Kutzneria chonburiensis: one gene and its partner. The protein of the gene in region 1 binds, or shares a complex with, the protein of each later gene. Links are inferred from orthologs where the notes say so. Each region holds a gene or a part of one and is shown in the gene's direction. Other genes may lie near its edges. The genes, in order: M3Q35_RS33335 and M3Q35_RS28245.

The links.
Region 2: the proteins of M3Q35_RS33335 (region 1) and M3Q35_RS28245 are in contact, whole or in part, in a solved structure (PDB 8BNU), measured with the Escherichia coli proteins. The link is inferred for Kutzneria chonburiensis from one-to-one orthologs.

The regions. Positions count from the first base shown.
Region 1 is NZ_CP097263.1:7,251,125-7,266,530, reverse strand. What follows is about bases 8,107-10,899. They hold M3Q35_RS33335 (acetyl-CoA C-acetyltransferase), read left to right. Parts: upstream 8,107-8,780; coding sequence 8,781-10,019; downstream 10,020-10,899. Other genes in these bases: M3Q35_RS33325 (APC family permease), read right to left, coding at 10,675-10,899; M3Q35_RS33330 (TMEM175 family protein), read left to right, coding at 10,031-10,678; M3Q35_RS33340 (3-oxoacyl-ACP reductase), read right to left, coding at 8,107-8,723. In the rest of the region: M3Q35_RS33390 (dihydrolipoamide acetyltransferase family protein), read left to right, coding at 1-321; M3Q35_RS33385 (S1 RNA-binding domain-containing protein), read right to left, coding at 367-579; M3Q35_RS33380 (helix-turn-helix domain-containing protein), read left to right, coding at 782-1,720; M3Q35_RS33375 (hypothetical protein), read left to right, coding at 1,945-2,628; M3Q35_RS33370 (glutaminase), read right to left, coding at 2,625-3,536; M3Q35_RS33365 (hypothetical protein), read right to left, coding at 3,562-3,894; M3Q35_RS33360 (acyl-CoA dehydrogenase family protein), read right to left, coding at 4,000-5,214; M3Q35_RS33355 (SCP2 sterol-binding domain-containing protein), read right to left, coding at 5,228-5,767; M3Q35_RS33350 (TetR/AcrR family transcriptional regulator), read left to right, coding at 5,843-6,490; M3Q35_RS33345 (MaoC family dehydratase), read right to left, coding at 6,613-7,422; more of M3Q35_RS33340, read right to left, coding at 7,422-8,106; more of M3Q35_RS33325, read right to left, coding at 10,900-12,474; M3Q35_RS33320 (transcriptional regulator), read right to left, coding at 12,527-13,351; M3Q35_RS33315 (AAA family ATPase), read left to right, coding at 13,477-14,670; M3Q35_RS33310 (phosphatase PAP2 family protein), read left to right, coding at 15,286-15,406.
Region 2 is NZ_CP097263.1:6,218,896-6,234,443, forward strand. What follows is about bases 12,072-15,006. They hold M3Q35_RS28245 (3-hydroxyacyl-CoA dehydrogenase NAD-binding domain-containing protein), read left to right. Parts: upstream 12,072-12,419; coding sequence 12,420-14,594; downstream 14,595-15,006. Other genes in these bases: M3Q35_RS28240 (acetyl-CoA C-acetyltransferase), read left to right, coding at 12,072-12,408; M3Q35_RS28250 (alkaline phosphatase family protein), read left to right, coding at 14,793-15,006. In the rest of the region: pabB (aminodeoxychorismate synthase component I), read left to right, coding at 1-1,542; M3Q35_RS28185 (hypothetical protein), read left to right, coding at 1,613-2,074; M3Q35_RS28190 (VOC family protein), read right to left, coding at 2,145-2,891; M3Q35_RS28195 (carotenoid oxygenase family protein), read left to right, coding at 3,060-4,394; M3Q35_RS28200 (VC0807 family protein), read left to right, coding at 4,391-5,035; M3Q35_RS28205 (TetR/AcrR family transcriptional regulator), read right to left, coding at 5,032-5,637; M3Q35_RS28210 (cytochrome P450), read left to right, coding at 5,723-6,901; M3Q35_RS28215 (DUF3800 domain-containing protein), read left to right, coding at 7,032-7,883; M3Q35_RS28220 (beta-N-acetylhexosaminidase), read left to right, coding at 7,973-9,547; M3Q35_RS28225 (GNAT family N-acetyltransferase), read right to left, coding at 9,540-10,289; M3Q35_RS28230 (hypothetical protein), read right to left, coding at 10,354-10,611; M3Q35_RS28235 (DUF6247 family protein), read right to left, coding at 10,624-11,007; more of M3Q35_RS28240, read left to right, coding at 11,194-12,071; more of M3Q35_RS28250, read left to right, coding at 15,007-15,548. UniProt on the Escherichia coli protein: Catalyzes the formation of a hydroxyacyl-CoA by addition of water on enoyl-CoA. Also exhibits 3-hydroxyacyl-CoA epimerase and 3-hydroxyacyl-CoA dehydrogenase activities.

The DNA.
Region 1 (15,406 bases):
TTGGAGCAGCTCACCGTGACCGCGCGGGACGGCAAGACCACGCCTGCGGACATGCTGAACGGCACCATCACCATCACCAACGTCGGCGTGTTCGGCGTGGACACCGGCACGCCGATCATCAACCCCGGTGAGTCGGCGATCCTGGCCTTCGGAGCCATCCGCGACATGCCGTGGGTGGTCGACGGCCAGGTCGTGCCGCGCAAGGTGTGCCAGCTGGCGTTGAGCTTCGACCACCGGGTGGTCGACGGCCAGCAGGGCTCGCAGTACCTGGCCGACGTGGGCGCGCTGCTGGCCGACCCGGCCGTGGCGATCACCTACTGAGGACACCGGCAGGGGCGGCCGTAATCCGCCCCTGCCGGCCCTGCCTTACTCCATCTCCAGGCTGAACCGCTGGCCCGCGTCATCGATGGCCAGGATGCGCACGCGCACCGGCTGCCCGTCGCTGAGGGTCTTGACCTGCGGCAGCAGGCCGTCGAAGCCGCTGACGCGGATGAACGCGCCGAACGGCAGCACCTTGCTCACCGTGCCGTCGACGACGTCACCGACCGCGTGCGCGCCAAGGAATTCGTTCCAGGACATTCGCTACTCACCTCCTCTCCACCGCGCTTGTCCTCTGTGGACATCAGTGCGCGTGGAGGCGGGCCACGGGCCCGCGAGGCGGTCAAACCGTGGCCGGGAAACCGATCCGCTGATGGCTCAAGGCCGACCCGGCAGTCACGGAGGCGAGCCTAGCCGTAAATGCGTTGACCCTCCAGTAGGTGGAGACTTCACCGTTGTGGGCGTGAACGGGGACGAGTTGTACGGGATCGGGGAATTGGCCAGGCTGACCGGCCTGTCCGTGCGGACCATCCGCTTCTACTCCGACTCCGGGCTGCTGCCCCCGACCGAACGCACCCACGCCGGCTACCGGATGTACGACATCCACGCGCTGACACGGCTCAAGTTCGTTCGCACGCTGCGTGAGCTCGGTGTCGACCTGCCGACCGTGAACCGGGTGCTCTCCCGTGAGGTGAGCATTCCGGAGTTGGCCGCGGAGCACGCCGAGGCACTCGACGTCCAGATCCGGACGTTGCGGCTGCGACGGTCCGTGCTGCGTGCCGTGGCCAAGCGGGGGTCGAGCCCTAGGGAGCTGGAGATGGTGCACGAGTTGGCCAGGATGACCGAGGAGGAGCGGCAGGCGATCCTCGACGACTTCTGGCGGGAGGTGGACGAGGGGCTGCCCGCCACCGAGAACGCCGCGTGGATGCGGCGGGTCCGGGCCGAGCTGCCCGACGATCCCACTCCCGCGCAGGTAGAGGCGTGGATCGAGTTCGTCGAGCTGGTGCGGGACCCCGGCTTCCGGGCCAAGATCCGCACCATGGCCGTGGAGAACGCGCGGATGGTCGCCGACGGCACCGCCAACCCGCTGTCCGACGCCTACCACGTCGCCATGGAGCAGGCCCTTACCAAGGTCACCGAAGCCATGGCCGCCGGCTTCACCCCCGACTCCGACACCGGTCGCCGCATCGTCCTCGAGATGAACGCCTCCGTCGCCGCCGCCCTCGGCCGCCCCGCCGACCCCGACTTCGACGCGTGGCTCGTCCGACTGAACGACACCTTCGGCGACGACCGGGCCGAGCGCTACTGGAATCTGCTCGGCACCATCAACGGCTGGGCCGAGTACCCCAGCCCCAAACCGGCCCGCGACTGGCTCACCGAGGCCACCCGCGCCGCCCGATAGCCCGGTGCCGCCGACTCCGCATTCGCCGGGTCGGCGGCCCCGCTCACCCCTCCCGACCAGTCCATTCCCACCTGTCCACACCCCACTACTTATCCACAGGCAGCCCCATTGCAAGATCGACAACGGGCTCGCGGCGGTAGGATGGCTTCGGGGCGGCCACCCCGGGAGTGGTGGGGGATGTTTCCAGCGCTACTGAACGCGGCGAGTTCGGGCAGAATCGGCCCATGAGTGAACCGACGCCGTCCGTGCCGGTGGTCCGGCTGCCGTCCCGCCGGCTGGTCGCCGGTGTCGTGCTGCTGCTGGCCGGCCTGCTGGGGATCGGTGGCACATTCGCCGACCTGTACGAGCTGAACGTGTCGGTGAACCTCGGGCTGACGTCGTTCGAGCACAGCTTCACGGTGACGTCGTGGGTCACGAACTACCCCACCACCGGACTGCCCTTCGGCGAGGGCAGCCGGACCAACTACTTCGGCGTGCCGGTGATCATCGCCGGCGCGCTGGCGCTGTACACGGCGAACCTGCTGCTGCGCGGTCGGAATCCGCTGCAACGGCTGACGACGATCCGGCTGGCCGCCGCGGCGGCGACGGCGATGATCGCCGGCTACGTCTGGTTCGCGGTCACCAATCTGATCGACTCGATGGGCACCAACGCCGGCTCCACGTTCACCTTCGCCGCGGGCACGGGCATGTGGCTGCTCGTCGCGGCCGCGCTGACCGGCGCGCTCGGCTCGGTTCTGCTGCTGGGCCTGATGCCGGAGGCCCCGCTGGCCGTCACGCAACAGCCGGCGGCGGACGAGGCGATCGTCTACCAGGTCGACGTGGACACGCCGCCGATGGGCTTCGAGGTCCCGGTCGACCTGCCGCCGACCGACACCTACCAGCCGCCGGCCAAGCCCGAACAGCACTAGAACACCGAAAGGCCGCTGCCCGTGGTGAACGCGTCCAGCGCGGCGACGGCCGCCACCGAGTTGCCGGCCGGATCCAACCCGGGGCTCCACGCGCAGACCGCGCCACGGCCGGGGATGATCGCCAGCACCCCACCGCCGACTCCGCTCTTACCCGGCAGCCCCACCCGGTACGCGAACTCACCGGCGGCGTCGTAGGTGCCGCAGGTCAGCATCACGGCGTTGATCTGCTTGGCCTCGCTGCGGGACAGCAGCCGCACGCCGTCGGCCCGAACCCCGTGCCGCGCAAGGAAACGCCCGGCCAGCGCGAGATCACGGCAGCTGGCCTCGATCGCGCAGTGCCCGTAGTACTGGGCCAACACGGCATCCACGTCGTTGTCGAGGTTGCCGTGACTGGCGATGAAGTGGGCCAGCGCCGCATTCCGGTGCCCGTGCTCGGCTTCCGACGCGGCGATTTCCGCATTCGTTGCCAGCGCAGGGTTTTCAGACTCGGCACGAAGAAACTGCCGCACCTGCTCGGCCGCGTCACCGGTCAACGTGAGCAGCCGGTCGGTCACCACGATCGCGCCCGCGTTGATGAACGGATTGCGCGGGATGCCGTGCTCGGTTTCCAGCTGCACCAACGAGTTGAACGGATTGCCGGACGGCTCGCGGCCCACCCGCCGCCACAGCGACTCGCCGCCCTCGGCCAGCACCAAGGCCAACGTGAACAGCTTCGAGATGCTCTGGATCGAGAACGTCGCCGAGGCGTCGCCAGACTGGAACACCTCGCCGTCGACCGTCGCCAACGCCATACCCACCGCGTTCGGGTCGGCACACGCCAACGCCGGGATGTAGTCGGCGACGCGGCCGTGGCCGAGATGCGTCCGGGCGGCCTCGACCGCGTCGTCGATCAGCTCCTGGTAGTTCACGCCGCCATTGTTGCTGGTGACGCCGTCAGCCCAGCGGCCGAACCACGTTCGGGGCCACGTTGCCGCTGTGTCCGTACGCGTCGGCCGTCGCCTTCTCCTGCGCCTTCGGGTCGGCGCCGTCCCGGGCCGGTCCCATCCATTCGCAGGCGCAGTAGGCGATGTAGTACGGCTCGACGTCCGAACTGGCCACGTGCCAGACCTCCGTCTGCTGGCCACAGCTCCCGGTCCGTCCGCCCGCCGGCCGCCGCACCGGCACCGCCGGCTCGCCCGACGGTTTGTCGCGATTGCGTCGGATGTACGCCGCTCCCAGCAATGCGAGGACGATCGGCACCCCGATGACCCACACCAGCGCGTTCACCAGCCGAGTGTCCACCCGCCCGCCGCCCCGCCGCCATGTCTTTCCCGTCTCACACAACGGAAAGGGGCACCCGTCCGGGTGCCCCTTTCCGTTGCGGACGTCCGCTCAGGGGATGTGGATCCCCGAGATGGCACGGGAGATCACCAGTCGTTGGATCTCACTGGTGCCCTCGAAAATCGTGAAGATCTTGGCGTCCCGGTGCATGCGCTCCACCGGGTGCTCACGGGTGTAGCCGGCGCCGCCGAGGATCTGGATGGCCCGCTCGGTGGACCAGACGGCGACCTCGCTGGCCTTGAGCTTGGACATGGAGCCCTCGCCGGCCTCGAAGGGCACGTTGTTGCGGCCCATCCAGGCGGCGCGCCACACCAGCATGCGCGCGGCGTCGATCTCCATGCGCATGTTGGCCAGGTCGAAGGCGATCGACTGGTTCTGGATGATCTTGCGGCCGAAGGCCTCGCGGTCCTTGGCGTACTCCAGCGCGTAGTCGTACGCGGCGCGGGCGACGCCGACGGCCATCGCGCCGACGGTGGGGCGGGTGGTCTCGAAGGTCGCCATCGCGGCCTGGCCGCCGGCCTTCTTGCCCTCGCGGGCCCGGGCCAGCCGGGCCTCGACGCGCTCCTTGCCGCCAAGCACGCAGCGTCCGGGCACCCGCACGTCATCGAAGAAGACGTCGGCTGTGTGCGAGGCGCGCAGGCCGTGCTTCTTGATCTTGCGAGTGCTGGCCACACCGGGCGTTCCGGGCGGCACGATGAAGCCGGCCTGGCCGCGTGCACCCAGAGTGGGGTCGACGACCGCGGTCACTACGTGCACGTTGGCGATGCCGCCGTTGGTGGCCCACGCCTTCTGGCCGTTGATCACCCACTCGTCGGTGGCCTCGTCGTAGCGGGCCCGGGTGCGGTAGCCGCTGACGTCCGAGCCGGCCTGCGGCTCGGACGCGCAGAACGCCGCCACCTTCGGGTCGTTCTCGTCGCCGAAGCACTCCGGCACCCACTCGGCCAGCTGCTCGGGCTCGCCGGAGGCGAAGATGCCGGCCACCGCGAGGCCGGTGCCCATGATCGCCAGCGCGATGCCGGCGTCACCCCAGAACAGCTCCTCGGTGGCGATGGGCAGGGACAGCCCGATCGGGTCGGCGAACCAGGTGGCCAGCGACTCGAAGCCGTACAGGCCGATCTTGGCCGCCTCCTGGATGATCGGCCACGGTGTCTCCTCGCGCTCGTCCCACTCGGGGGCGGCCGGGCGGATCACGTCCTTGGCGAAGCCGTGCACCCAGTCACGCAGGTCGCGCTGGTCCTCGTTGAGTTCGAGGGAGAAGCCGGCCATCGGGAGTTTCCTCTCACGCCTTGGGGATGTCGAACAGGCTCATGAAGCCGGCCGCGAAACCGAGATCGCCCTTGACCTTGAGCTTGCCGGTCATGAACAGCACGGGGGCGGACGCGTTGCCGGTGGCCAGCTTGAGGAACTCCAGCGGCGCCAGCGTGACGGTGGCCCTCGGCTCGTTCTCGCCGTTCTTGGTGATCGCGCAGGTGCTGTCCTCGATGCGCACCTGGTACCGGTCGAAGTCGTCGCCGTTGATCAGGCGGAAGTGCACGACGGCCCGGGTGGCGCCGGCCCGCTCGGTGCGGAAGTGCACCTCCATGCGGCGGAACACCTCGTCCAGGATCGGCCCGCGCAGCGTCGGCACGGCCATCACGGCGTCGATCTGCTCCTTGGACGCCCGCGAGATGATCCGGGCGAAGTCCTGCGGGGGCATCGCGCTCAGGTCCAGCTGCGTGCCGTCGTTCGCCGCCTCGGTGAAGGCGGACAGCAGCGTCACGAACTCGTCTTTGCTGATCTTCTTGGGATCGAGGGATGTCAACTGCTCGATGTCGGCCATAACCCCACCTCCGCTTACCTACTCGCCAGTAAGCCTACTGTGTAGTAGGTATGCCGGCAAGCTAGCCTGCTTCGGATGCGGACGAATGACGCGGCCGGCCGGGTCCGGGCCAAGCGGCTGCCACGCGAAGTGCGTGAGCGGCAGATCCTCGACGCCGCCGTCGAGGTCTTCTCCCAGCGCGGCTACCACGCCGCGTCGATGGACGAGATCTCCGAGGTCGCGGACATCTCCAAGCCCATGGTGTACGCCTACCTGGGCTCCAAGGAGGACTTGTTCGCCGCGTGCATCCGGCGGGAGGCCACCCGTCTCATGGAGGCCATCGCCGCCGGCGTCAGCGAGGCCGGCGACCGTCCTGACGTGCAACTTTGGCACGGCCTGCGGGCATTCTTTGGCTTTGTCGGCGAGTACCGCGACAGCTGGCAGGTGCTGCACCGCCAGGCCAGCGCCCAGGGCGGCCCCTTCGCCCAGGAGCTGCTCGACATGCGCCGCCGCGCCATCAGCCTCGTCGCCGCCCTGCTGATGAACACCTCCGACAGCGAGGCCGCATCCCTGCACACCGACGCCATGGCCGCCGCCCTCGTCGGCGCCGGCGAGTCCCTGGCCGACTGGTGGCTCGACCATCCCGAGGAATCCGCCGGCGCCGTCGCCGCACGTCTGATGAACCTCGTCTGGATGGGCTTCGGCAACCTCGTCGACGGCCAGATGTGGCAGCCGCCCCGCTAGTTGTCCACAGCCCCCACCCTCGAATCCGACTTGTCCACAGCCCCACCCTCGCCAAGATCCACCACCCGTTTCCGCTGGTAGAATGGATCTGGGGCTGCCCCCAGGGAGGGCGGGGGATTGTCTTACGTGGTCGGAACGAAGGCGGCGACCGTGCCGGCGAGGTGGGGGCGGCGGCTGCGGATGTCGTGCACGGCGAACTCCCAGCCGTCGCCGGCGGCGGAGACGCTGAAGCCGACGCGGGCCGGCAACAAGACGGGCAGCTTGAAGCGGACGTCGACGGTGTAGGCGGACGGCAGGCGCTCGGCGATGGCGGCGAGGCTGCGGGCCTTGGTCCACATGCCGTGGGCGATGGCCCGCTGGAAGCCGAAAAGGCGGGCCGCCAAAGGGTTGAGGTGGATGGGGTTCCGGTCCCCGGACACGGCGGCGTACTGACGGCCGATGTCGGAGGGCACGGACCACACGGCGGACGGCTCGGGGACCTCGGACGAACCCGAAGAGCCGGCGGAGCCGGAGCCGGAACGCCGCAGGTAGGTGCTGACATCGGTCCACACGACGGCGGAATCGACGAGCAGCTCGCTGACGACGTCGAACTGCTGCCCCCGCTCATGCGGCCGAAGGTCGACGGCCCGCACCCGAAGGTCGAACGGTTCCGAGGCAAGAACGGGGCGGGACAAGGAGATCCGATTTCCCACATGCACCAGACCGGGCAGCGGGAAGGGAAAACCGGACGAGGTCATGAGCCGCATCTGCAACGGGAAAGCCAACACGTGCGGATAGGTGGCGGGCAGCTCGTCACGCAGGCCGAAGCCGCAAACCCGGTTGTACGCGGCCAAATGCTCCAACGAGACGGAGACGTCGGAGCGCGACAGGACGTCGGAAGGCAGCGTGGAACCGCCGCGGCGGAACGCGGTGAGCGCGGCGCGCAGGTACATCAGGCCCCCAGCAGGCTCTGTCCGCACACCCGGACGACGTTGCCGTTCACGCCGGCGGACGCGGGATTGGCGTACCAGGCGATGGTTTCGGCGACGTCGACCGGCAATCCGCCCTGGGACATGCTGTTCATCAGCCGCCCAGCCTGGCGGATGAACAGTGGCACGGCGGCGGTCATCTTGGTCTCGATGAAACCGGGCGCGACGGCGTTGATGGTGCTGCCCCGGCTGGCCAGCTCCGGCGCGAGCGACCGGACCATGCCGATCACCCCGGCCTTGCTGGTGGCGTAATTGGTCTGCCCGACATTGCCGGCGATACCGGCGATGGACGACACACCGACGATCCGCCCGTTACGCCGCAACGCGCCGGCTTTCAAAAGCCCGTCGTTGACGCGGAGTTGGCTGGCGAGGTTGACCGAGAGCACGGCGTCCCACTGGGCCTCGGTCATCTTGGCCAGCGTCTTGTCCCGCGTGATGCCGGCGTTGTGCACGACGATGTCCACGCCCTCGTGCCGCAGCTGGAAGTACTCGACCAGCTTGGCCGGCGCGTCGGGCGAGGTGATGTCCATCTGCACGGCGGAGCCGCCGACCCGGTTGGCGACCTCGGACAGCTCGCTGCCCTGCGCGGCGATGTCGAGGCACACGACGTGCGCGCCGTCCCGGGCGAGCACCTCGGCGATGGCGGCGCCGATGCCCCGCGACGCCCCGGTGACCAGGGCGACCCGGTCGGCCAACGGGTGCTCCCAGTCCAGCGGCTCGACGACCTCGGCGGCGCCGACCCGGATGACCTGCCCGGACACGTAGGCCGACTTGGCGCTGAGCAGAAAACGCAGCGTCGACTCCACATTGGGCTCGGCGCCCTCGGAGACGTACACGAGCTGGGCGGTGCTGCCGGCGCGGAGCTCCTTGGCCACGGAGCGGACGAAACCCTCGAGCGACCGCTGCGCGACAACGGCCGGCACGCTGGTCAGCTCCTCGGGCGGCGTGCCGAGCACGACGACCCGTCCGCACGGACCGAGCTTGCGGATGACCGGGCTGAAGAAGGCGTGCAGGCCGCGCAGCTGCTCGGGGTTGTCGATGCCGGTGGCGTCGAACACCAGTCCCCCGTACGGCGCGTCCCCGCCGGTGGCGTGCGCCTTGAGCACGGCGTCGAGCCGGCCGGAGCCACCGGTCAGCACCGGACCCGCCAGCGCCGGCTGCCCCGGCCGGTGCCGCCGCAGCCGCGCCGGTCGAGGCAGGCCGAGCCGGCTGGTGACGAACCGCCCGAAGCCGGACTGGGCGAACCGGAGGTACGGATCTGACATACGAGACGCCTCCCTACTCGCTGGTAAGTCTACTCATAAGTAGGTTATTGTCGAGGTATGACCCCGACCGTTCAGCGCGTGGCCGTGCTCGGCGGCAACCGCATCCCGTTCGCCAGGTCCAACGGTCCGTACGCCACGGCGTCCAACCAGGACATGCTGACCGCCGCGCTGGACGGCCTGGTCAGCCGGTTCGGGCTGCAGGGCGAACGGGTCGGTGAAGTGGTCGCGGGTGCGGTGCTCAAGCACAGCCGCGATTTCAACCTAGCCAGGGAAGCGGTTCTCGGCAGCCGACTGTCGCCGCAAACACCCGCCTACGACCTCCAGCAGGCCTGCGGCACCGGCCTGCAGGCGATCATCGCCGCGGCCAACAAGATCGCCCTCGGGCAGATCGACTCGGCCATCGCCGGCGGCGTCGACACCACCAGCGACGCCCCGATCGGCGTGAACGAGGGCCTGCGCCAGGTGCTGCTGGAGTTCAACCGGGCCCGGTCGTTCGGCGCCCGGCTGCGCGCGGCGACCAAGCTGCGCCCCACCCACGTGGTGCCCAACATCCCGCGCAACGCCGAGCCGCGCACCGGCATGTCGATGGGTGAGCACGCGGCGATCACCGCCAAGGAATGGGGCATCGCCCGCGAGGACCAGGACGAGCTGGCCGCGGCCAGTCATCGCAACCTGGCCGCGGCCTACGAGCGTGGCTTCTTCGACGACCTGGTCACGCCGTATCTCGGCCTGACCCGCGACCAGAACCTGCGGGCCGACACCAGCGTGGAGAAGCTGGCCAAGCTCAAGCCGGCCTTCGGCGACACGATGACGGCCGGCAACTCCACGCCCCTGACCGACGGCGCCTCGGTGGTGCTGCTGGCCAGCGAGGACTGGGCCAAGCAGCACCGGATCCCGGTGCTGGCCTACCTGACCTCGACCGAGACCGGTGCCGTCGACTACGTGCACGGCGAGGACGGCCTGCTCACCGCCCCGGTCTACGCGGTGCCGCGGATGCTGGAGCGCGCCGGCCTCACGCTGGCCGACTTCGACTTCTACGAGATCCACGAGGCGTTCGCCTCCCAGGTCCTGGCCACGCTGGCGGCCTGGCACAAGAACGGCGTCGGCGACATCGACCGGGCCAAGCTCAACGTCAACGGCTCCTCGCTGGCCGCGGGCCACCCGTTCGCCGCGACCGGCGGGCGAATCGTGGCCACGCTGTCGAAACTGCTGAACGAGCGCGGCTCCGGTCGCGGTCTGGTCTCGATCTGTGCCGCGGGCGGCCAAGGCGTCGCCGCCATCCTGGAGAAGCCCTAGCTTCTTGCCCCGTGACCGAGGGCGACGAGGACGAGAAGGACACCGGCGGCGAGGTCGACCTTGGGCGCGTGCTCGCGCTCTCGGACGGCGTGTTCGCCATCGCGCTGACCCTGCTGGTCCTGGACATCAGGATCCCCGACGAGGCGCATGGCGAGGACTTCCTGCGGGCGATGGCCGGCCTTGAGCCGGCCATCGCCGGCTACCTGATCAGCTACCTCGTGATCGGCGTGCTGTGGCTGGCCCACCACCGGCTGTTCCGCGAGCTGCGCGTACGGCGCGCGCGGATCATGTCGCTGAACATGGTGCTGCTGGCCCTGGTCGCGCTGCTGCCGTTCCCGTCCTCCCTACTGGCCAAGCACGGCGACGAAGCGCTGTCCTACGCGATCTACGCCGGCAACGTGATCGCGGTGTTCCTGATCCAGTCGCTGATCATCGCGGTCTCCCAGCGCAACGGCGACATCACGCCGAAACCCGGCCGCTTCCCGCGCCTCGGCTGGTACCTCCAGCCGATCTCGGCCAGCGCGGTCTTCGCCGTGTGGGCCGTCGTCGCGATCACCGGACACCCGGGGCAGGCCAACTACGCCTGGTGGCTACTGGTCCCGCTGGTCCTCGTCACGCGTCGGCTAAATCAATCTAAGCAAGTATTGCCCAAGCGCTAGACACCGTTAGAGAAGCTCAGACGGAAGCGCAGCCGGCACACGACAGCCGAGGTGTTGCGCCCGACGCAGCGCGCCACCACCGCGCCACGACGGTTGCGCAGCATGCGCTCCCACAGCGCGGCCGGCTCGATCTCCCCGATCAGCACCACCACGTGCTCATCGGACAGCGACTTCACGTAGCGGGCGACCGGCGGCCCGAGCACCCGGTGCTTCGAGTCGAGCAGCACCAGCGGCACCTCGGGCCGCCACTCCTGCCAGTCGGCCTGGAACCGCCGGGCTTTCTCCTGCTCGTCGTCGAACGACACGTGCACGGCCACCACCCGGTCGCCCATCGACAGCGCGGTCGACAGGCACTCCGCGGTCAGCTTGGTGATCGCGACCACCGGCACCACCACGACCGAGGACGTCCGCCGCGGCCGCGCCGGCAGGGTGCCGACGCCGATGTCGCGGCCGATCCGGGCGTAGGCCCGACGCACGATGCCGAACAGCACCACGAAGATCGGGATCACCAGCACGACCAGCCAGGCGCCCTCGAGGAACTTGGACGCGGTGACGTCGATCAGCGCGGCAATGGTCAGCACCGCGCCGAACCCGTTCAGCACGGCCTTGGGCACCCAGCCCCGGCCACGCTCGGCCCGCCAGTGCCGGACCATGCCGATCTGCGCCAACGCGAAGCCGACGAAGACACCGATGGCGAACAACGGCACCAGCACGTCGACCCGGCCTTCGGTGCCGATCAGCAACGCGCCGGCCAGCACGGCCAGCACCAGCACGCCGTGCCGGTGCACGAGCCGGTCGGCCCGCAGCCCGAACACGTGCGGCAGGTAGTCGTCGCGCGCGAGCTTCGCGGCCAGCACCGGCAGCCCGCCGAACGAGGTGTTCGCGGCCAACGCCAGCAGCAGCACCGTGGACAACTGGATCACCACGTACAGCCAGCCCTCACCGACCGAGCCCTCGCTGACCAGCGACAGGATCGTGCGGCCGGCCACCGGACGCACGTCGAACCGCTGGATCAGCACGGCCAGCCCGATCAGCAGCACGCCGAGCACCAGGCCCAGCCCGGCCTCTGCGCGCCGGGCCCGCAGGCGTCGCGGGGTCCGGAACGACGGTGTGGCGTTGGCGATGGCTTCCACGCCGGTCAGCGCCGAACACCCGTTGCCGAACGCGGCCAGCACCAGCAACGCGCCCACCCCGCCGACCGTCGTCGACGGCGACGCCGGCGTGGTGGCCTCCGGCCGGAACAGCCCGACCACGATCACCACCAACACCGAGGCGACAAAAACGGCCGCCGGCAAGGCGAACGCCTTCGCGCCGACCACGATGCCGCGCAGGTTCACGCCGGTGACGATCACCAGCACCAGCACGCACAGCTCGGTCGTCCACGGCAACAGCGCCGGGAAGGCCGAGGTCAGCGCGGCCACGCCGGCCGCGACCGACACGGCGACGTTGAGCACGTAGTCGACCACCAGCGAAGCCCCGGCGACCAAGCCGGCCCGGCGACCCAGGTAGCGGGTGGCCACGGTGTAGGCGCCGCCGCCGTCCGGGAACGCCTGGATGACCTGGCGGTAGCAGGCGATCAGCACGCCCAGCAACACCACGATCGCCAGCGTCACCGGCAGCGTCCAGCCGAGACCGGCGGAACCGGCCGCGGCCAGCACCAGCACGATCGCCTCCGGCCCGTAGGCCACCGACGCGATGGCGTCCAGACCGAGCCCGGCCATGCCGGTCACGGCGGTCAGCCGATGCCGCTGGTCGTCCCGGGACAGGCGGACCGGTCGGGTCGCAGTTGTCGTCACGAGCGCACTGTGCGACCGATTTTGCCTGCCGTACAGCGGTTTTGACGCGCTCCTAACGTGTGAGCTTGGCCCGTTGACCCCGCGCGAAGTGGGGCAGCAGCTCCCTGATCACCTCCTCATCACCGGTCATCGACACGCAGGCCAGGTGGCGATCGGCCGCGAGCCAGCAGATTCCGAGCTTGCCGCCGCCCTCGCGGTCCAGCAGAAAGCCGCGGTGCGGGTCCATGCCCTCGATCCGGAAAGTGGACGGCGCGAGCGCGCGCAGGATGGCGATCGGCCCTTCCTCGTTGCCCAGCTCCACCAGCATCACGTGCGCGTTGGCGGTGGCCGAGGCGAAGCTGCGGAAGTGGCCGCCGAGCAGGCCGTGGCTGCGCAGGGCCAGCGCCTGGCTGCGGTGGTGGCCCCAGTCCGCGGCCGGCATGGACACCAGCCGGTAGTTGCTGTCCACCGCGGATTCCCGGCTCATCCGGAAGCCGTCGGGCACCTCCGTGATCACCAGGTCGGCCCGCTCCCGGTCGCGCTCCCCCGGCTCGTCGCCCAGCAGGGCGGCGAACGCGAGCGGGTCCGCGCCGCCGGTCTCGATGGCGGTCATCATCGAGCGCAACGCGGCCAGCTCGTCGCGCAGCGCCACCCGGCCGGCCTCGGTGATCGAGATCCAGGTCCGCGGTTTGCGGTCCTCGATCACCTTGTCGGTGTCCACCAGTCGGGCGTCCTCCAGCACGCGCAGGTGCCGGCTCAGGCCGCTGTCCGGCTGGCCGAGCTGGTCGCGCAGGGTCGTGAAGGCCACCCGCGGCTCGGCGCTGAGCACGGTCAGAATGCCCAGCCGCACCCGCTGGTGGACCACGTCGTCCAGGCGCTGCGCCGGGTGGGAGTCCATCCCACTCCCCTCCACTTGTCGCTTCGTCCGCACTTATCAAATCGCAAGTACCATCAAGATCGCAACCGCTAGTGGCGTCTTCCGGTGTATTGAGCCAGCGCTAGACGCGCCGATACGGTCCGATGATGGATCCGGTGCGCAACCCGTTCGCCCCCGGCGCCGGGCAGCGCCCGCCCGAGCTGGCCGGCCGGGACCGCGAGCTCGCGGCCTTCGACGTGGTGCTGGAACGGGTGGCTCGCGGCCGGCCCGAACGCAGCCTCGTGCTCACCGGCCTGCGCGGTGTCGGCAAGACCGTGCTGCTCGGCGAGCTGCGCTCGATGGCCGTCAAACGTGGCTGGGGCGCCGGCAAGATCGAGGCCCGGCCGGACGCCGAGCTGCGACGGCCGCTGTCCGCCGCGCTGCACCGGGCGATCCGCGATCTGGCCGTGCGGCACCGCGACCCCGAACGGGTGGAAACGGTGCTCGGCGTGCTCAAGGCGTTCGCGCTGCGCGCCAATCCCGACGGCACCAAGCTGCGGGAACGCTGGCAGCCGGGCATCGACGTGCCGGCCGCGCAAGGCCGAGCCGACTCCGGCGACATCGAGATCGACCTGGTCGAGCTGTTCACCGACGTCGCCGAGCTGGCCAAGGACGTCGGCAGCGGGGTGGCGCTGTTCATCGACGAGATGCAGGACGTGCAGCCGGATGACATCTCCGCGCTGTGCGCCGCCTGCCACGAGCTCTCCCAGTCCGGCGCGCCGCTGGTCGTGGTCGGCGCCGGCCTGCCGCACCTGCCCGCGCTGCTGTCGGCCAGCAAGTCCTACTCCGAGCGGCTGTTCCGGTACGTGCTGATCGGCCAGCTCGACCGGGAGGACGCCGACCACGCCGTGCTCGCGCCGGTCGCCCGTGAGGGCGCGGAGATCAGCCCGATGGCGCTGGACGCGCTGTTCGACGCCTCCAGCGGCTACCCGTACTTCGTGCAGGCGTACGCCAAAGCGGCGTGGGACGCGGCGCCGGCGGATCCGATCACCCCGCAGGACGTGGCCATGGCCGCGCCCGAGGCCGAGGCGGAGCTGGCGGTCGGCTTCTTCGGCTCACGGTATGAGCGCGCGACGCCGGCCGAGCGCGAGTACCTGCGCGCGATGGCCGACCTGACCGAGGGGCGCGACGAGCCCGTCGGCACCACGGATGTGGCCGTCTACCTGGGGAAGAAGCCGTCCTCGCTGTCGCCGGCGCGGGACAACCTGATCAAGAAGGGCCTCGTCTACTCGGCCGAGCGCGGGCGGATCGCGTTCACCGTGCCGCACTTCGGGCGGTTCCTGCTCGGTCGCGAGGAGTAGCTCGTTCGGCGTACAGGGGTGCATCACCGGATGAACGTGGGGTAGCGACAGGGTAGACGCCGACGATTCGTCGGCATGTGCCGCACCTCACCGGACAAAGTGGTGGTTTACGAGGTCGCACGGGTGCATACTGGTACTACCGCACCAGAAGCCAGACCTTGAGAGGGATGCAAACCCCATGAACATCGCCGCTAAGTTCCGCGTCCGTCGCGCCGAGGCTCGTACTCGTCGGGCCGTGAGCAAGGCGATCGACGCTGCCGCCACGCCCGCCATGCGCCAGGAGCTCATGCTGCTCGCCCAGGCGCATCTGCAGGGCCTGCGCTGACCCCGACTTTCTCCGACCGGCCAACGCAGCCGCGCCCGCTTCGACCCGGGCGTGCCCTCCCAGCTGCGAGCCATCGCCGGTCGGCGCGGGATGCAGGGCCCGCGCCGACCGGCATCACCTCCCGATGCGACTCCTCCGCACCGGGCCTCGACGGTTCACCCGAAAGTGACTCAGGTCACACCGCCGGTCCGCTGTAACGCGCTCCGTGACGGCAGCGATGAGCCGAATGACCCCGCAGTGCTGTCGGACCCCCGACCTGGCAGCACTGCGGGGTTTCCCATACTCGGCGAGTGACCGCATCAACTCGCTCGTTCCGCCGACTGGCCGCCCGCACCGCCACCGAGGTGTTCGCGCCGGCGGTGGTGGTCGTCGCCATCTCGTTCCTCGTCGGCCTGCACGCCGGCGCCTCTC
Region 2 (15,548 bases), 1.0 Mb from region 1 along the record:
CACTCGCTGGCCGTGACGGACCTGCCGGAGTCGTTGGAGGCCACGGCCTGGACGCCGGACGGCGTGCTGATGGGCCTGCACCATCGGACGAAACCGTTGTGGGGCGTGCAGTTCCATCCCGAGTCGATCCGCACCGAGCACGGCCACCGGCTGCTGCGCAACTTCGCCGACCTGACGCCGGTGCGGCCGCGACCGGTGATCACGACCAGCTTTGGCCGGCCCGCCGGCGAGCCGGTAAGCGTGCACGTGCGCCGAATGCCGACGACCGTCGAGCCCGAAGCCGTGTTCGCTCAGCTGTTCCGTCACGCCGAGCACGCGTTCTGGCTGGACAGCAACGGAATCGGCCGGTTCTCGATCATGGGGGCCGGCACGCGCTGCGTCACCTCGGCCGACGTCGAGGGCTCGTTCTTCGAGTGGCTGGACGGCGAACTCGGTGCGGTCAAGGCGATCGCGGACGTGCCGTTCGACTTTGCGCTGGGATGGATCGGCTATCTCGGCTACGAGCTGAAGTCCGAGTGCGGCGGCGAGGCCGCACACCGGTCGCCGCACCCCGACGCCGCCATGATGTTCGCCGACCACGCCGTGGTGTTCGACCACGCCGAGCACACAACCTACGTGCTGGCCTTGGATCCCTCGAAGCTGTCACTGCTGGATGACGTGTCCGATGTGGACCTCGAACCGGCGGAAGCACTCGAACCGGCGGCGATCTCCTTGCGGCACAACCGGGAGCAGTACCTCGATGCCATCACGGCGTGCCAGCAGGCGATCGCCGAGGGCGAGACGTACGAGGTCAACCTGACCAACCGGATCACCGTCGAGGCCGACGTGGATCCCTGGGCGGCGTACCGGTTCCTGCGGCGCACCAGCCCGGCCCCGTTCGGCGCGTTGCTGAAGTTCGGCGACCTGCACGTGCTCAGCACATCGCCGGAACGCTTCCTGCGCATCGACGCCGACGGAGTCGTGGAATCCAAGCCCATCAAGGGAACCCGGCCGCGCGGCAGCACCCCCGAACACGATGCCGCGTTGCGGGAAGAGCTCCGGACCAGCGAGAAGGACCGGTCCGAGAGCCTCATGATCGTCGATCTCGTGCGCAACGACCTGGCCCGGGTGGCCGAGGTGGGCAGCGTTCGCGTGCCGACGCTGTTCGACGTGGAGAGCTACGCGACCGTGCACCAGCTGGTCTCGACGATCACCGCCCGCCTGCGGCCGGACGCCTCGCCCGTCGACTGCGTACGGGCGGCTTTCCCGCCCGGCTCCATGACCGGCGCGCCCAAGATCCGCACGATGAAGATCATCGACCGCCTTGAGGGCGACGCCCGCGGCGTGTACTCGGGGGCCGTCGGCTACTTCTCGCTCAACGGCGCCGTCGACCTGAGCGTGGTCATCCGCACCGCCGTGGTCACGCCCGGCCGGGTCGGCTACGGCGTCGGCGGGGCGGTGGTCGCACTGTCCAATCCGGACGGTGAGTACGAGGAAACGGCCGTCAAGGCAACGCCTTTGCTGGCCCTGTTCCAGGCCGAGTTCCCCGATCGGGTGATCTAGACGGGCGGAAAGTGCTTCACGGGTCAACTATGAGCGCGTCCAGTTCCGACACCCCACCCAGAGGTCAACGATGCCCAAGACCGTTGTCGGGATCATCGCCGCCACGCTGGTAGCCGCCGTGCTCGGCGTTTCCGGCGTCGCGCAGGCCAGCACCCCGACGCTGGCCCAGCAGGTTCAGCAGGGCCGCGACCGCGTCGCCGCCGCCTGGCAGGCCAAGGACGTCGCCGCCGTGCGCGTCGCCGTCGCCGACCTCGCCCCGGCGTTGGCCCAGGTCCGCACGGACGTCGACCGCCAGGCCATGAGCCCGGCCATCGCCATGTACCTCGGCCGCGCCGAACAGCAGCGCACCCAGCTGGCCACCGCGCTCGGCCCGCAGCCCCGCGACGGCATCCTCGACTCGGTCACCGGCTTGGTCAGCGGCCTGCTCGACTCGCTGTCCGGCCTGCTCAGCGGCCTACTCGGCGGCGGCGGTGGCCACGACGCCGGCAGCGCCCCGGCCGCGCCGGCCGACCACGCCCCGGCTGCGGCCTGAGCGCTTGGAAGGGGCCTTCCTGCACTCCGAGTGCAGGAAGGCCCCCTTCCAAGCTTTATCCGAGATTTGCTCAGTTCTGCGATACCGACATCAGGGCGAAGACGGCGCCCTGGGGATCCTGGATCACCGCCATGCGGCCGAACGGCGTGTCCTTGGGCTGGGTGAGCACGGTCGCCCCGTTGCTGTCGGCGATGGCCGTGGTGGCATCCGTGTCGGCCACGGCGAAGTACACCCGCCACTCCGGCTGCGCGTCCGGCACGGTGAAGATCCCGCCGACGTCCCGGCCGTCGGCCTTGATCGTCGTGTAGTCGAAGTCCGGCATGGGATCGCCGATCTCCAGGCCGAACACGGACCCGTAGAACTCCCGCGCCCGCGCGGCATTGGGTGTCGACAGCTCGTTCCACACCACCGCGCCGGGCTCGTTGACCACCCGCGAGCCGATGTGCCGGCCGGGCTCCCACACGCCGAACACGCCGCCGGTCGGGTCGGCCGCGATGATCATCCGGCCCTCGCCCATCACGTCGATGACCTCGGTCATCGGCTGCCCGCCGTGCTCGACGATGGCCTTGTGGGTCAGGTCGGCATCGTCGGCCTTGAGGTACGTCGTCCAGGCCACCGGCTGGTCGGGCTGCGACATCAGCCCGGCGACCGACTTCCCGTCCAGCAGCGCCTGGGTGTAGTAACCGGACTCGGCCGGACCGGTGAAGTACTCCCAGCCGAACAGCGCCGCGTAGAACTCCTTGCCGGCATTGATGTCCGTGCAGGAAATGTCGATCCAGCACGGCACTCCGCGCGCATAGGCGCTCGCCTCGGGCATGACTGCCTCCCTTTCCGACCGGACCACTCTGCCAGCGGCCCGGCCGGCCGGTGTCAGCGAACCTGACGACGTGACCGCCCGCGTCCACCTGATCAACGCGGCGTGCCCACATGCCACCTCTGTCATGTCACTGTTGACATGTCATAGGGCACGTGTCACCGTTGGGACATGACTCCGAACTACCTGACCGGCGAGCTGGCCCCGGTCGACGACGAGATCGAGGCGTACGACCTCCAGGTCGAAGGCACCCTGCCGACCGAGCTGACCGGCCGCTACTTCCGCAACGGGTCCAACCCGGTGCCCGGCGAGGACCCCGGCCACTGGTTCACCGGCCAGGGCATGCTGCACGGCATCCGCCTCAACCAGGGCCGCGCCGAGTGGTACCGCAACCGCTGGGTGCACACCAAGCGCATGGACGGCGGCGCCCTGTACGGCCCCGACGGCAGCCGCGACCTCGCCGCCGGCGCGGCCAACACGTCCGTCATCGAGCACGGCGGCAAGATCTTCGCGCTGATGGAGACCAGCTACCCGTGGGAGATCAGCCCCGAGCTGGAGACGGTCGCGCCGTGCGACTTCGGCGGCCGCCTCACCACCGGCATGACCGCGCACCCCAAGGAAGACCCCGAGACCGGCGAGCTGCACTTCTTCGACTACGGCATGCGACCGCCGTTCCTGACCTACCACCGGCTCTCCGCCGACGGCGAGCTCGTCACGAGCTTCCCGGTGCAGGTGGCCGGGCCGACGATGATGCACGACTTCGCCGTCACCCGGAACCACGTGGTGTGGCTGGACCTGCCGGTCGTGTTCGACTTCCAGCTGATCGGCCGCGGCATGCCGTACCAGTGGAGCGACAAGTACACCTCGCGCATCGGCGTGATGGGCAAGGACGACCCGACCGTCACCTGGTTCGAAGTCGACCCGTGCTACGTCTTCCACGTCGGCAACGCCCGTGAGGACGGGCAGGGCCGCGTCATCCTGGACGCCGTCCGCTACGACCGCGACGCCTGGTTCGAGAGCTGGACCAAGATCGGCGGCGCGCCGCGGGCCGAGCAGGCCGCCTCGCTGGCCGTCAGCAAGCTGCACCGCTGGATCCTCGACCCGAGCACCGGCAAGGTCACCGAGCAGGAGCTGGACGACGGCAGCATCGAGTTCCCGACCGTCGACGACCGCCGCGTCGGCCTGGCCAACCGCTACCTGTACGGGGTCGACGAACACGCCATCGTCAAGTTCGACACCGACCGCGGCGTGATCGGCCGGCACGAGCTCGGGGCAGAGTGGCGCGCCGGAGAGGCAGTCTTTGTGCCGGCGGCGGACTCCAGCGGGGAAGATGAGGGCTGGCTGCTGTCGATCGCCACCAACACCGATCCGGCCGTTGCCTCCCAACTGCTCGTGCACGATGCCACCGACGTGGCCGCCAAGCCGGTCGCGTCGGTGGTGCTACCCCGTCGGGTGCCGGCCGGCTTCCACGGGTCCTGGATTCCGGACGGAGAACTGTCGCGATGACCGAGCCCACGAAGTCGCCCGGTGTGGCCACGATCCTGAAGTCGCTGGTTTTCGACGTCGGCGTGCCGACGGCGGCCTACTTCGTGGCCCACTGGCTGGGGGCGAGCGACTTCGTCGCGCTGCTGGCCGGCTCGCTGATCGCGCTGCTGCGCACGCTGGTCGTCGCGGCCCGGGACCGCAAGTTCCAGCTGTTCTCGGCCGTGATGGTCGGCGTGTTCACCGTCGGCATCGTGCTCTCGTTCCTGACCGGCGACGTGAAGTTCTTGCTGGTCAAGGAATCCGCCGGCACCTTCGTGGCCGGCGTCGCCTTCCTGGTCAGCTGCCTGATCGGCAAGCCGCTGATCTACTTCGCGGCGCTGCGCATGCAGCCGGCCCGGGAAGCCGAGTTCGCCCAGCTGTGGACGACCCGGCCGGAGTTCCGCCACACCTTCGTGGTGCTGTCGGCGGTATGGGGCTTCGGGTTGCTGTTCGAGGCGCTGCTGCGGATCCCGCTGGTGTTCGTGCTGCCGACCGAGGTCATGGTCACCGTGTCGACCGTGATGATCATCGTCGCGTTCGTGCTGCTGGCCGTGTGGACCAAGTGGTATGCCGGCCGCCGGCAGGCCAAGTTCGCCCAACTCCAGCCGGCCACCGAGGCCTAGTCCGCGGCGAAGATCGCGCGGTGCCAGATCGCGGTCAGCGTGTCCACCAGCTCGGCCTGGCCCAGCGCGCCCACGTTGTGCGAGATGGTGTGCTCGGTCATGCCCACCAGCATGGTGGCCATCGAGTGCGCGGAGGGCGGTCCCGCCGGGGCCGCCCCCGTCGCGCGATTGCGCTCGATCATCTCCTCGGACGCCGCGACCAGCCGGCCGTTCAGGTCGGCCATGAACTCCTGGGCCTCCGCCGGGGCGTCCGGGTTCTGCGCGGCCAGCAGCACCGCGCCGTGCTCGTCCCACATCCGGACGGCCAGCTCGATGCTCTGCCGGACCGTGTGCCGCATGTCGGCCTGGGGTTGCAGCCAGCACTCGACGACCTGCGTGACGAGCTCGTCCGACACCCGTGACAGCAGGGCCAGCAGCATGGCCTGCCGGGACTCGAAGTAGAAGTAGAAGCTGGAGCGGGAGATGCCGGCACCCCTGGCCAGCTCCTCGATGCCGATCTCGGCCAGCGGCCTGGTCGCCAGCAGCCGCTCCGCCGTCTCCAGCAACGCCTCCTGTTTGAGGTCGCCCTTGCTGGGGCCTCTGCGGCGGACGGGTGCGGACACCCACGGATCATACCCTTTTCAACCCGCTGGCGACTTTTTTCGACACCGTGTTGACTCTGCGTCGGGCCGGGGCCACAGTGGAGCCATGACGCTGACCGTGGACGACACGCCGTTCGGCTTCGATCCGATGAAGCCCGGCTTCCGCGACGACCCGTACTCCGTCTACCGACGGCAGCGCGAGAGCGATCCGGTGCACCACAGCGCGATGGGCATCTGGACGTTGACCAGGCACGCCGACATCGAGGCGGCGCTGAGGGACCAGAAGCTCGGGCACGGGGTCGGCATCAACCGTGCGGCGGATCACCTGTCGTTCCTGACGTTGAACCCGCCGGACCACACGCGGCTGCGAGGACTGGTCAGCCGGGCCTTCACGCCCAAGGTGATCCGCGAGCTGCGACCTCGTATCCAGCAGCGGGTGGACGATTTGCTGGCTCCGTTGCGTGGCGCCGGCGAATTCGACCTGATGAGCGCCTTCGCCTATCCGCTGCCGGTGATCGTGATCAGCGAACTCATCGGCGTGCCGGTCGAGGACCAGGCACGGTTCAGCGGCTGGTCGGAGGAGATGGCCCGTGGCATCGACCCCGACTTCATGCAGACGCCCGAGCAGCTGGTCCGCCGGGACGAGGCCAAGCTGGAGTTCGACAACTACTTCCGTGAACTCATCGCCGCCCGCCGCGGGCATCCGGCCGACGACCTGCTCACCGGGCTGATCGCCGCCGAGCAGGACGGCGACAAGCTGGACGAGCAGGAGCTGCTCGACATCCTCGCGCTGCTGCTGGTCGCCGGACACGAGACCACCGTCAACCTCATCGGCAACGGCACCCTGGCCCTGCTGCGCAATCCCGCGCAGCTGGCCTTCCTGCGGGACAACCCCGACCAGGCGCCGGCCGCCACCGAGGAGCTGCTCCGCTACGACTCGCCGGTGCAGTTCGTGTCCCGGGTCGCGTTGGCCGACACCGAGGTCGCCGGCGCTTCCGTGCTGGCCGGCGAGATCGTGTCCATGATCCTCGGCGCCGCCAACCGCGACCCCGACGCCTTCCCCGACCCCGACCGTCTTGACCTGACCCGGCAGCCCGGCCGCCTCGTCTCGTTCGGACAGGGCATCCACTTCTGCCTCGGCGCCCCCTTGGCCCGCTTGGAGGGTCAGCTGGCACTGGCCGGCCTCGCCACCGCGCTGCCCGAGCTGACGCTCGTCGACGACCGTCCGGTCTACCGTGACCACTTCATCCTGCGGGGAGTGTCGGCGCTGACGGTCAGCGCCTGAGCTTCGCGGTTTGCGTCCGGATGGCGTAGTGGGGTATGCTTCGAGCTAGAAACGGCTGTATCGGTGCATAGGTCAGAACGACCGAACACCACATCCTAAGGCCGCCCCCCGGGGCGGCCTTAGTGCTTTTATGCGCTATGTTGCCCGGGTGCATTTCTGCTATATCGACGAGTCCGGCGGCTCAGAATCACCCGATCGGGGAATTAACTCGACTCCGGTGATGGTGATTCTGGGGCTTATCGTCGAGGCCGGCGCCGTTCCCGGCCTCACCCGTGATTTCCTGGCCCTCAAGCGGCGGTACTTCCCGCGCCGCTTCAACACCGGCCTCGCCCTGGACGAGGTGCTGCACGAGCTCAAGGGCAACGAGGTGCTGCAGATGGTCCGCAGCGACTCCCGCAACCGGCGCCGCCAGGCCTCGCTGATCCAACAGGCCCTGATCGAACTGGTCAACCGGCACGGCGGCAAGGTCGTCGGGCGAATCTGGGTCAAGCGCCCCGGCAAGGGGCTCAAGCCGGACGCCACCTACTGCTACGCCGCGCAGGACATCGCGAAGCATTTCTCCCAGTATCTGATCGAGCGGAGCTCGACCGGGCTGCTCATCGCCGACGGCCGGGACCCGGAGGCCAACTCGCGGGTCGCGCACTCGATATTCACGCAGAAGTACCGGGTCGCCGGCGACCCGTATCCGCCCGTGTTGGAAGTGCCGCTGTTCTCCGACAGCCGAAACCATGTCGGTATCCAGATCGCCGACCTGCTGGCCTCCACTCTCGTGTTCCCGATGGCCGCCGTCGCGTACGGCACGAAATGCGTTTCCGTTCACTCCTCCGGGCGATACCACCGGGTGCGGGACGACCATGGCGAGGCGCTGCGGGAATTGCAGTTCCGCTACCTCGACGAGACCGGCCGCTGGCGCGGCGGACTGGTCGTGAGTGACATCGGGTGCAAGCGAACCGGGTCGCTGCTGTTCAGCGCGGCCCCCTGAGTGGTCCAGACCTTGACAGCCGCACGGGGGCTGTATCCAATGGGTTTCCGCCGCCACGCCCAGGTTCCCGCGCGGGAGGACATCCAGACATGTCAACGATCCCCCGGCAGCTGGTCCTCGCGGCCGCCGCCATCACGTTGCTCGGGACGGCGGGTGCCGCGCAGGCGGCACCGGTGAAACCGAAGGCGGTGCCGTACGCCAGCGTGGTGCCGGCCCCGGCCACCGTGGCCCAGGCCAGCTCGGTCTTCACGCTGGGCAGCGGGGCCAGGATCGCCGCCAGTGGCCAGGCCGCACCGGTCGGCGACTACCTGGCCGGCGCGCTGCGCCCGGCGACCGGCTTCGCCTTACCGGTGGACAAGGCGTTCGTCGCGCACGCGTTCGACCCGATCCAGCTGCTCGTCGCGCCCGACCCGTCCCTCGGCGACGAGGGCTACCAGCTGACGGTCAACACGAACTCGGTGGTGCTGACCGCGAACAAGCCGGCCGGCCTGTTCGAGGGCGTGCAGACGCTGCGCCAGCTGCTGCCGGCCAGCATCGACGCCAGCACCAAGCAGGCCGGCCCGTGGACGATCCAGGGCGGCCGGATCACCGACCACCCGCGCTTCGGCTACCGCGGCGCGATGCTGGACGTGTCCCGCCACTTCTTCGGCGTGGACACGGTCAAGAGCTACATCGACGAGATCGCCCGGTACAAGGTCAACACGCTGCACCTGCACCTGAGCGACGACCAGGGCTGGCGCATCCAGATCAACAGCTGGCCGCGGCTGGCCACCTATGGCGGCAGCACCCAGGTCGGCGGCGGCGCCGGCGGCTACTACACGCAGGCCCAGTACAAGGACATCGTGGCCTACGCGGCCAGCCGGTTCATCACGATCATCCCCGAGATCGACATGCCCGGGCACACCAACGCCGCACTGGCCTCCTACGCCGAGCTGAACTGCAACGGCGTGGCCCCGCCGCTCTACACCGGCACCGACGTCGGCTTCAGCACGCTGTGCGTGAACAAAGACATCACCTACAAGTTCCTCGACGACGTGATCGGCGAGCTGGCGGCGATCACCCCCGGCCCGTACATCCACATCGGCGGCGACGAGTCGCAGTCCACCACCGACGCCGACTACAAGGCGTTCATCCCCAAGGTCCAGGCGATCGTGGCCAAGCACGGCAAGATCGCCATCGGCTGGCACGACATCAGCAAGGCCGATCTGCTGCCGTCGACCATCGGGCAGTACTGGGACACCACGCCGACCAACGCCGCCGTGCAGGCCGCGGCCAAGAAGGGCACGCATTTCGTGCTGTCCCCGGCCAACCTGGCCTACCTGGACATGAAGTACACCGCCAGCACGCCGCTGGGCCAGGACTGGGCCGGCCTGATCGAGGCCAAGGACGCCTACAGCTGGGACCCGGGCAAGTACCTGACCGGGGTCAGCGCGGCCAACGTCAACGGCGTCGAGGGTCCACTGTGGACGGAGACCATCACCAAGCTGGCCGACATCCAGTACATGGCCTTCCCACGGCTGGCCGAGCTGGCCGAGCTGGGCTGGTCGCAGGCGGCGACGCACAACTGGACCACGTTCAAGACGCGGCTGGCCGCGCAGGGGCCGCGGTGGAAGGCGCAGGGCGTGAACTTCTACGCCTCGCCGCAGGTGCCGTGGGCTAAGTAGTCCTGACGTACTCGTGGAAGCGGCCGACTGGGGTGAACCCCAGTCGGCCGTACCAGTGTTGGGGCCAGTCGACGCCGTCGGCGAACAGGAACACCGTCTCGCAGTCCCGGGCCCGGCGCAGCGCCTCGTGCATGATCGCCGTCGAGTAGCCGCGGCCTTGGTACCCGGGCGGCGTCAGCACGTACTCGATCTGCGCGATCCCTTGGTGCAGATACAGATCCGCCCAGGCGACCGGTTGACCGTCGGCCAGCACCCCGAGGAAGTGCACCTCGTCCGCACCCCGCTGCCGCGCCGCGATGCGGGTGGCCAGCTGCTCCACCTCGTCCTCCGGCAGCTCCGGCTCCTCGGCCCGCCAGTTCCGCCGCAGCGCCTCGATCATCACCGGCAGTTTCAGCGACTCCACCCGTACCGCCGGCTCCGGCGGCACCTTGGCCCCGAACCTCATCGGCACCAGCTCGTGCGCCTGATACCCCGCCGCCTCCGCCGCCGGCCCGAACTCCCGCCCCGGTTCGTCGTCGAGGAACACGATCACGCGGTAGTCCAGGTCCGCCATCACCTCGTCCACCGCCGCCAGCAGCTCCCCCGCCTCGACCGGCTCCCGCACCAGCACCCGGTTGTTGTTGTACGAGGCCGGAAAGTCCCGATGTCGGACCGCCACCCCGCCCGGCACCTCGATCACGTCCGTGGCCTGTCGGCAGGAAAACCCGACCAGGAAGTCGACGATGTCGTCGGGGGTGCTCATCCGGCCACGGTAGCGCCGCCCGCCCCGAAGCCCGCTGCCATTTCGCCGACCCCGCGCGTTCGGGCTACAGCCGGACCCAGTTGACAATGAGCACGTCGACCCGACGCTGGTCGGCCAGCAACAGGTAGGTGATCAGGCCGGGACCGCCGCCGAACACCAGCTGATAGAGACCGCCGTCGGGATTACCGGCGTGCAGCGGCTCACCACGCTCCGGCACGAGCGCGAGCACGTCGAACGCCTCGGACAGCGCGCCGTGTGCGGCCGACGGCAGAGCGCGGATCTGCGCACGCGCGAGCGGATCGATGTCGAGCTGGTAGGACACGAAGAGCGACCGTCAGATGCCCAGCTCGGCCTTGAGCTCCTGCCAGGAAACACTGCCGTCGCGAGGCGTACCCGTGCGACGCACCTCGGCGGTGGCGTCCGCCATCTCGCGCAGGGCATTGGCGTCGGTCTCGGTCTGCCATGCCACCCGCCGCCAGACCCGCAACACCTGGTGCAACTGGTCCAGGCTGAGCGTCTGCCGGGCGGCGGTGAGCGCCGCGTCGTAGGCGGCGTCGAACTCGGCCACCTGCTCGGACAGCAACGCCGCCCGGATCGAGGCCGGCGAGCCGAACCTGGCCGCGGCTTCCTCGTCGCCGGCCCACTCCGTGTGCCCCTGGGCCATCGACTCGGCGGACTGATGCGGATCCGAGTTCGAGTAGTGCGCCGGCGAGGCCATACAGCCACGATAACGCTGACGTGCAGCAACCGGTAGCGACCCGCAAGGACCGGTAGTGATCGGTACCGGTCCGAGGGAGACCCAACTCACATTCCAGGCGGTATGTGATACATGCAGGCTGGATTGATTGTTACTTGGGGCACCGCTACCGTCGAGGTGATGCCCGAGCCAGGAGGCGCCACAGCCATGAGCACCGAAGCTTTTGTGTTCGACGCGGTCCGGACCCCGCGGGGGAAGGGCAAGCAGACCGGGTCGCTGCACGAGGTCAAGCCCGTATCCCTGCTCGTCGGCCTGATCGACGAGCTGCGCACCCGCAACCCGAACCTCGATCCGGCCCGCATCGACGACGTGGTGCTGGGCTGCGTGACCCCGGTCGGCGACCAGGGCGCCGACATCGCCAAGACGGCCGCACTGGCCGCGGGCCTGCCGAACACGGTGGCCGGCGTGCAGCTGAACCGGTTCTGCGCCTCGGGCCTGGAGGCGGTGAACATCGCGGCGCAGAAGGTGCGCTCGGGCTGGGACGACCTGATCCTGGCCGGCGGCGTCGAGTCGATGTCCCGGGTCCCGATGGGCTCGGACGGCGGCGCCTGGGCGATGGACCCGGAGACGGCCTACGACACGAGCTTCGTGCCGCAGGGCATCGGCGCGGACCTGATCGCCTCGATCGAAGGCTTCTCCCGCGAGGACGTGGACGCCTACGCGGTGGAGTCGCAGGCCCGCGCGGCCAAGGCGCAGAGCAACGGCTTCTTCGACCGCTCGGTGGTCCCGGTCCGCGACCGCAACGGCCTCGCGGTGCTGGAGCGTGACGAGTTCATCCGCCCGCAGACCACGCTGGAGGGCCTCGGCGAGCTGAAGCCGTCCTTCGCGATGATCGGCGAGATGGGCGGCTTCGACTCGGTGGCGCTGCAGAAGTACCACTGGGTCGAGCGCATCAACCACGTGCACACGGCCGGCAACTCGTCGGGCATCGTGGACGGCGCCGCGCTGGTGGCGATCGGCAGCGAGCAGATCGGCAAGGAGTTCGGCCTGACGCCGCGGGCCCGCATCGTGGCGACGGCGGTCAGCGGCGCGGACCCGACGATCATGCTGACCGGCCCGGCCCCGGCCTGCCGCAAGGCGCTGGCCAAGGCCGGCCTGACGGTGGACGACATCGACCTGGTCGAGATGAACGAGGCGTTCGCCGCGGTCGTGCTGCGCTTCATGCGCGACATGGACATCCCGTGGGACAAGGTCAACGTCAACGGCGGCGCGATCGCGCTGGGCCACCCGCTGGGCGCCACCGGCGCGATGATCCTCGGCACCATCGTGGACGAGCTGGAGCGTCGCGAGCTGCGGTACGGAATGGTCACCCTGTGCATCGGCGGCGGCATGGGCCTCGCCACCATCGTCGAGCGCGTCTGAGGGACGAGGTCATGAGCGAGTACTTCCAGTGGGACTCCGACTCCGACGGCATCGTCACGCTGACGATGGACGCGCCGGGCCAGTCCGCCAACACGATGAACCCGGTGTTCACCGCGGCGGTGACCGAGGTCGTGGAGCGGCTGCGCCGCGAGCGTGACGACATCACGGGCGTGGTGCTGACCTCGGCCAAGAAGACCTTCTTCGCCGGTGGCGACCTCAACGACCTGCGCCGCGTGACGCCGGCCGACGGCGAGACCTTCATGGCCACGCTGACCAGCACGAAGGCGGCGCTGCGCGGCCTGGAGACGCTGGGCCGACCGGTCGTGGCGGCGCTGAACGGCTCGGCGCTGGGCGGCGGCCTGGAGATCGCGCTGTCCTGTCACCACCGGGTCGCGCTGGACAACCCCAAGTCCCGCTTCGGTTTTCCCGAGGTGACGCTGGGCCTGCTGCCCGGCGCCGGCGGCGTGGTCCGCACGGTGCGCATGCTCGGCATCGCCGACGCCCTGCTGAAGCTGCTGTTGCAGGGCCAGCAGCTGGCCCCGGCCGCGGCCAGGGACACCGGCATCGTCGACGAGGTCGTGGCGACGCCGGAGGAGATGATCGGCCGGGCCAAGCAGTGGATCAAGGACAACCCGGCGGCCGTGCAGCCCTGGGACGTCAAGGGCTACAAGATCCCCGGCGGCACGCCGTCGGTGCCCAAGTTCGCGGCCAACCTGCCGGCCTTCCCGGCCAACCTGCGCAAGCAGCTCAAGGGCGCGCCGATGCCGGCGCCCAAGGCGATCCTGTCGGCCGCGGTCGAGGGCAGCCAGGTCGACTTCGAGTCGGCGCTGCGCATCGAGTCCCGCTACATGCTCCAGCTGTCGGCCGGCCAGGTCTCGAAGAACATGATCAAGGCGTTCTTCTTCGACCTGCAGACGATCAACAAGGGCGGCAGCCGTCCGCAGGGCGTTCCGCAGTACACGACCAAGAAGGTCGCCGTGCTCGGCGCCGGCATGATGGGCGCGGGCATCGCCTACTCGGCCGCCCGCGCCGGCATGCAGGTCGTGCTCAAGGACGTCTCGATCGAGGCAGCCGAGAAGGGCAAGAACTACTCGGTCGGCCTGCTGGACAAGGCGCTCAGCCGCGGCAAGACGACGCCGGAGAAGCGGGACGAGATCCTGGCCCGCATCACCCCCACCGCCGACCCGGCCGACCTGGCCGGCTGCGACCTGGTGATCGAGGCCGTCTTCGAGAACACCGAGCTCAAGCACCAGGTGTTCGCCGAGATCGAGAACGTGGTCGAGCCGGACGCGCTGCTGTGCTCCAACACCTCGACGCTGCCGATCACCGGCCTGGCCGAGGGCGTCAAGCGCCAGGCCGACTTCGTCGGCCTGCACTTCTTCTCGCCGGTGGACAAGATGCCGCTGGTGGAGATCATCCGCGGCGCCAACACCGGCGACGAGGCGCTGGCCAAGGCGTTCGACGTGGTGCTCCAGCTGAAGAAGACGCCGATCGTGGTCAACGACAGCCGCGGCTTCTTCACCAGCCGGGTCATCGGCACGTTCATCAACGAGGGCGTGGCCATGCTGGGCGAGGGCCTGCCGGCCCCGTCCATCGAGCAGGCCAGCACCCAGGCCGGCTACCCGGCCCCGGTGCTGTCGCTGATGGACGAGCTCACGCTGACCCTGCCGCGCAAGATCCGCGACGAGTCCCGCAAGGCGATCGAGGCGGCCGGCGGCACCTGGGTCTCACACCCGGCCGAGCAGGTCATCGACCGCATGGTGGTCGACTTCGACCGCGGCGGCCGCGCCTACGGCAAGGGCTTCTACGACTACGCCGACGGCAAGCGCGCCGGCCTCTGGCCGGGCCTGGTCGAGCACTTCGGCAAGCCGGGCATCATCCGCGAGGGCGACGAGATTCCCTTCAAGGACATGCAGGAGCGCATGCTGTTCGCCGAAGCCATCGAGACGGTGAAGTGCGTGGAGGAAGGCGTGATCACCGCCGTCGCCGACGCCAACATCGGCTCCATCTTCGGCATCGGCTTCCCGGCCTGGACCGGCGGCGTGCTCCAGTACATCAACGGCTACGAGGGTGGCCTCAACGGCTTCATCGCCCGGGCCGAGGAGCTGGCCCAGCGCTACGGCGACCGCTTCGCCCCGCCGGAGCTGCTGCGCAAGAAGGCCGCCGCCGGCGAGACCTTCGAATAACTGTCCACGTTGCACACTTGTGCGGTTCAGACTTGGCCCCGCTGGCCAAGTCTGAACCGCCGGTGAAGGGTTGGCGACAAGCTGGTCTGCCGGTAGCCTGCTCGTCGCCGGGGGTTCAACGGCACTCCCGACACTGCACTGCACCACGACGCGGTGAAGGGCAGGACCAGAATGCGACTGGGGATTCTCGTAGGCTGCTTGGCGATCACGCTGGCCGGTGCGCCGGCGTTCGCGGCCACCAGCAGCGGCAACCTGATCGTCGGCGGCGACGCCGAGGCGGGCTACTGCACGAACGACTGGCACGCGGCCACGACCGTGCCCGGCTGGACGGTCACGGCCGGCAGCCCGGACGTGATCTGCTACTCGGCCGGCAGCTTCGGCCATCCGGCCAATCCCTTGCCGGGAAAGGCTTTTCTCGCCCCCGGCGATCAGGGTGACGGCACGATCTCGCAGACCGTCGACGTTTCCTCGGCGGCAGCGGCGATCGACGGCGGCGGTGTCACGTACGACCTGTCCGGCTGGCTCGGCGGCTGGACCACTTATGCCGGCTATGCCGGCGTTTCCGCGCAGTTCCTCGACGGCTCGGCGCACCAGCTCGGGACGACCGCGCAGCTGCCGACCGTCAGCGAGTCCGATCGCGGTGGCACAACGGAGTTCCTGGCCCGCGACGTCACCGGCGCGGTGCCCGCCGGCACGCGTTCGGTGCTCGTCCAGGTGCGATTCGTCAACAGCAGCGGGGAATCCGGCTACGCGGACAACCTGTCGCTGACGCTGTCCACGCCGGTGCGCCAGCCGGTGCTGACCCCGCCGCCGTCGCAGGTCCCCGGCTACGACCACGTCTTCACAGTGATGATGGAGAACACCAACTACTCCGCCATCATGAACGACACCACTGACACGCCGTACCTGCACAGCCTGATGGCGCAGGGCACGTTGATGGCCAACTACCACGCC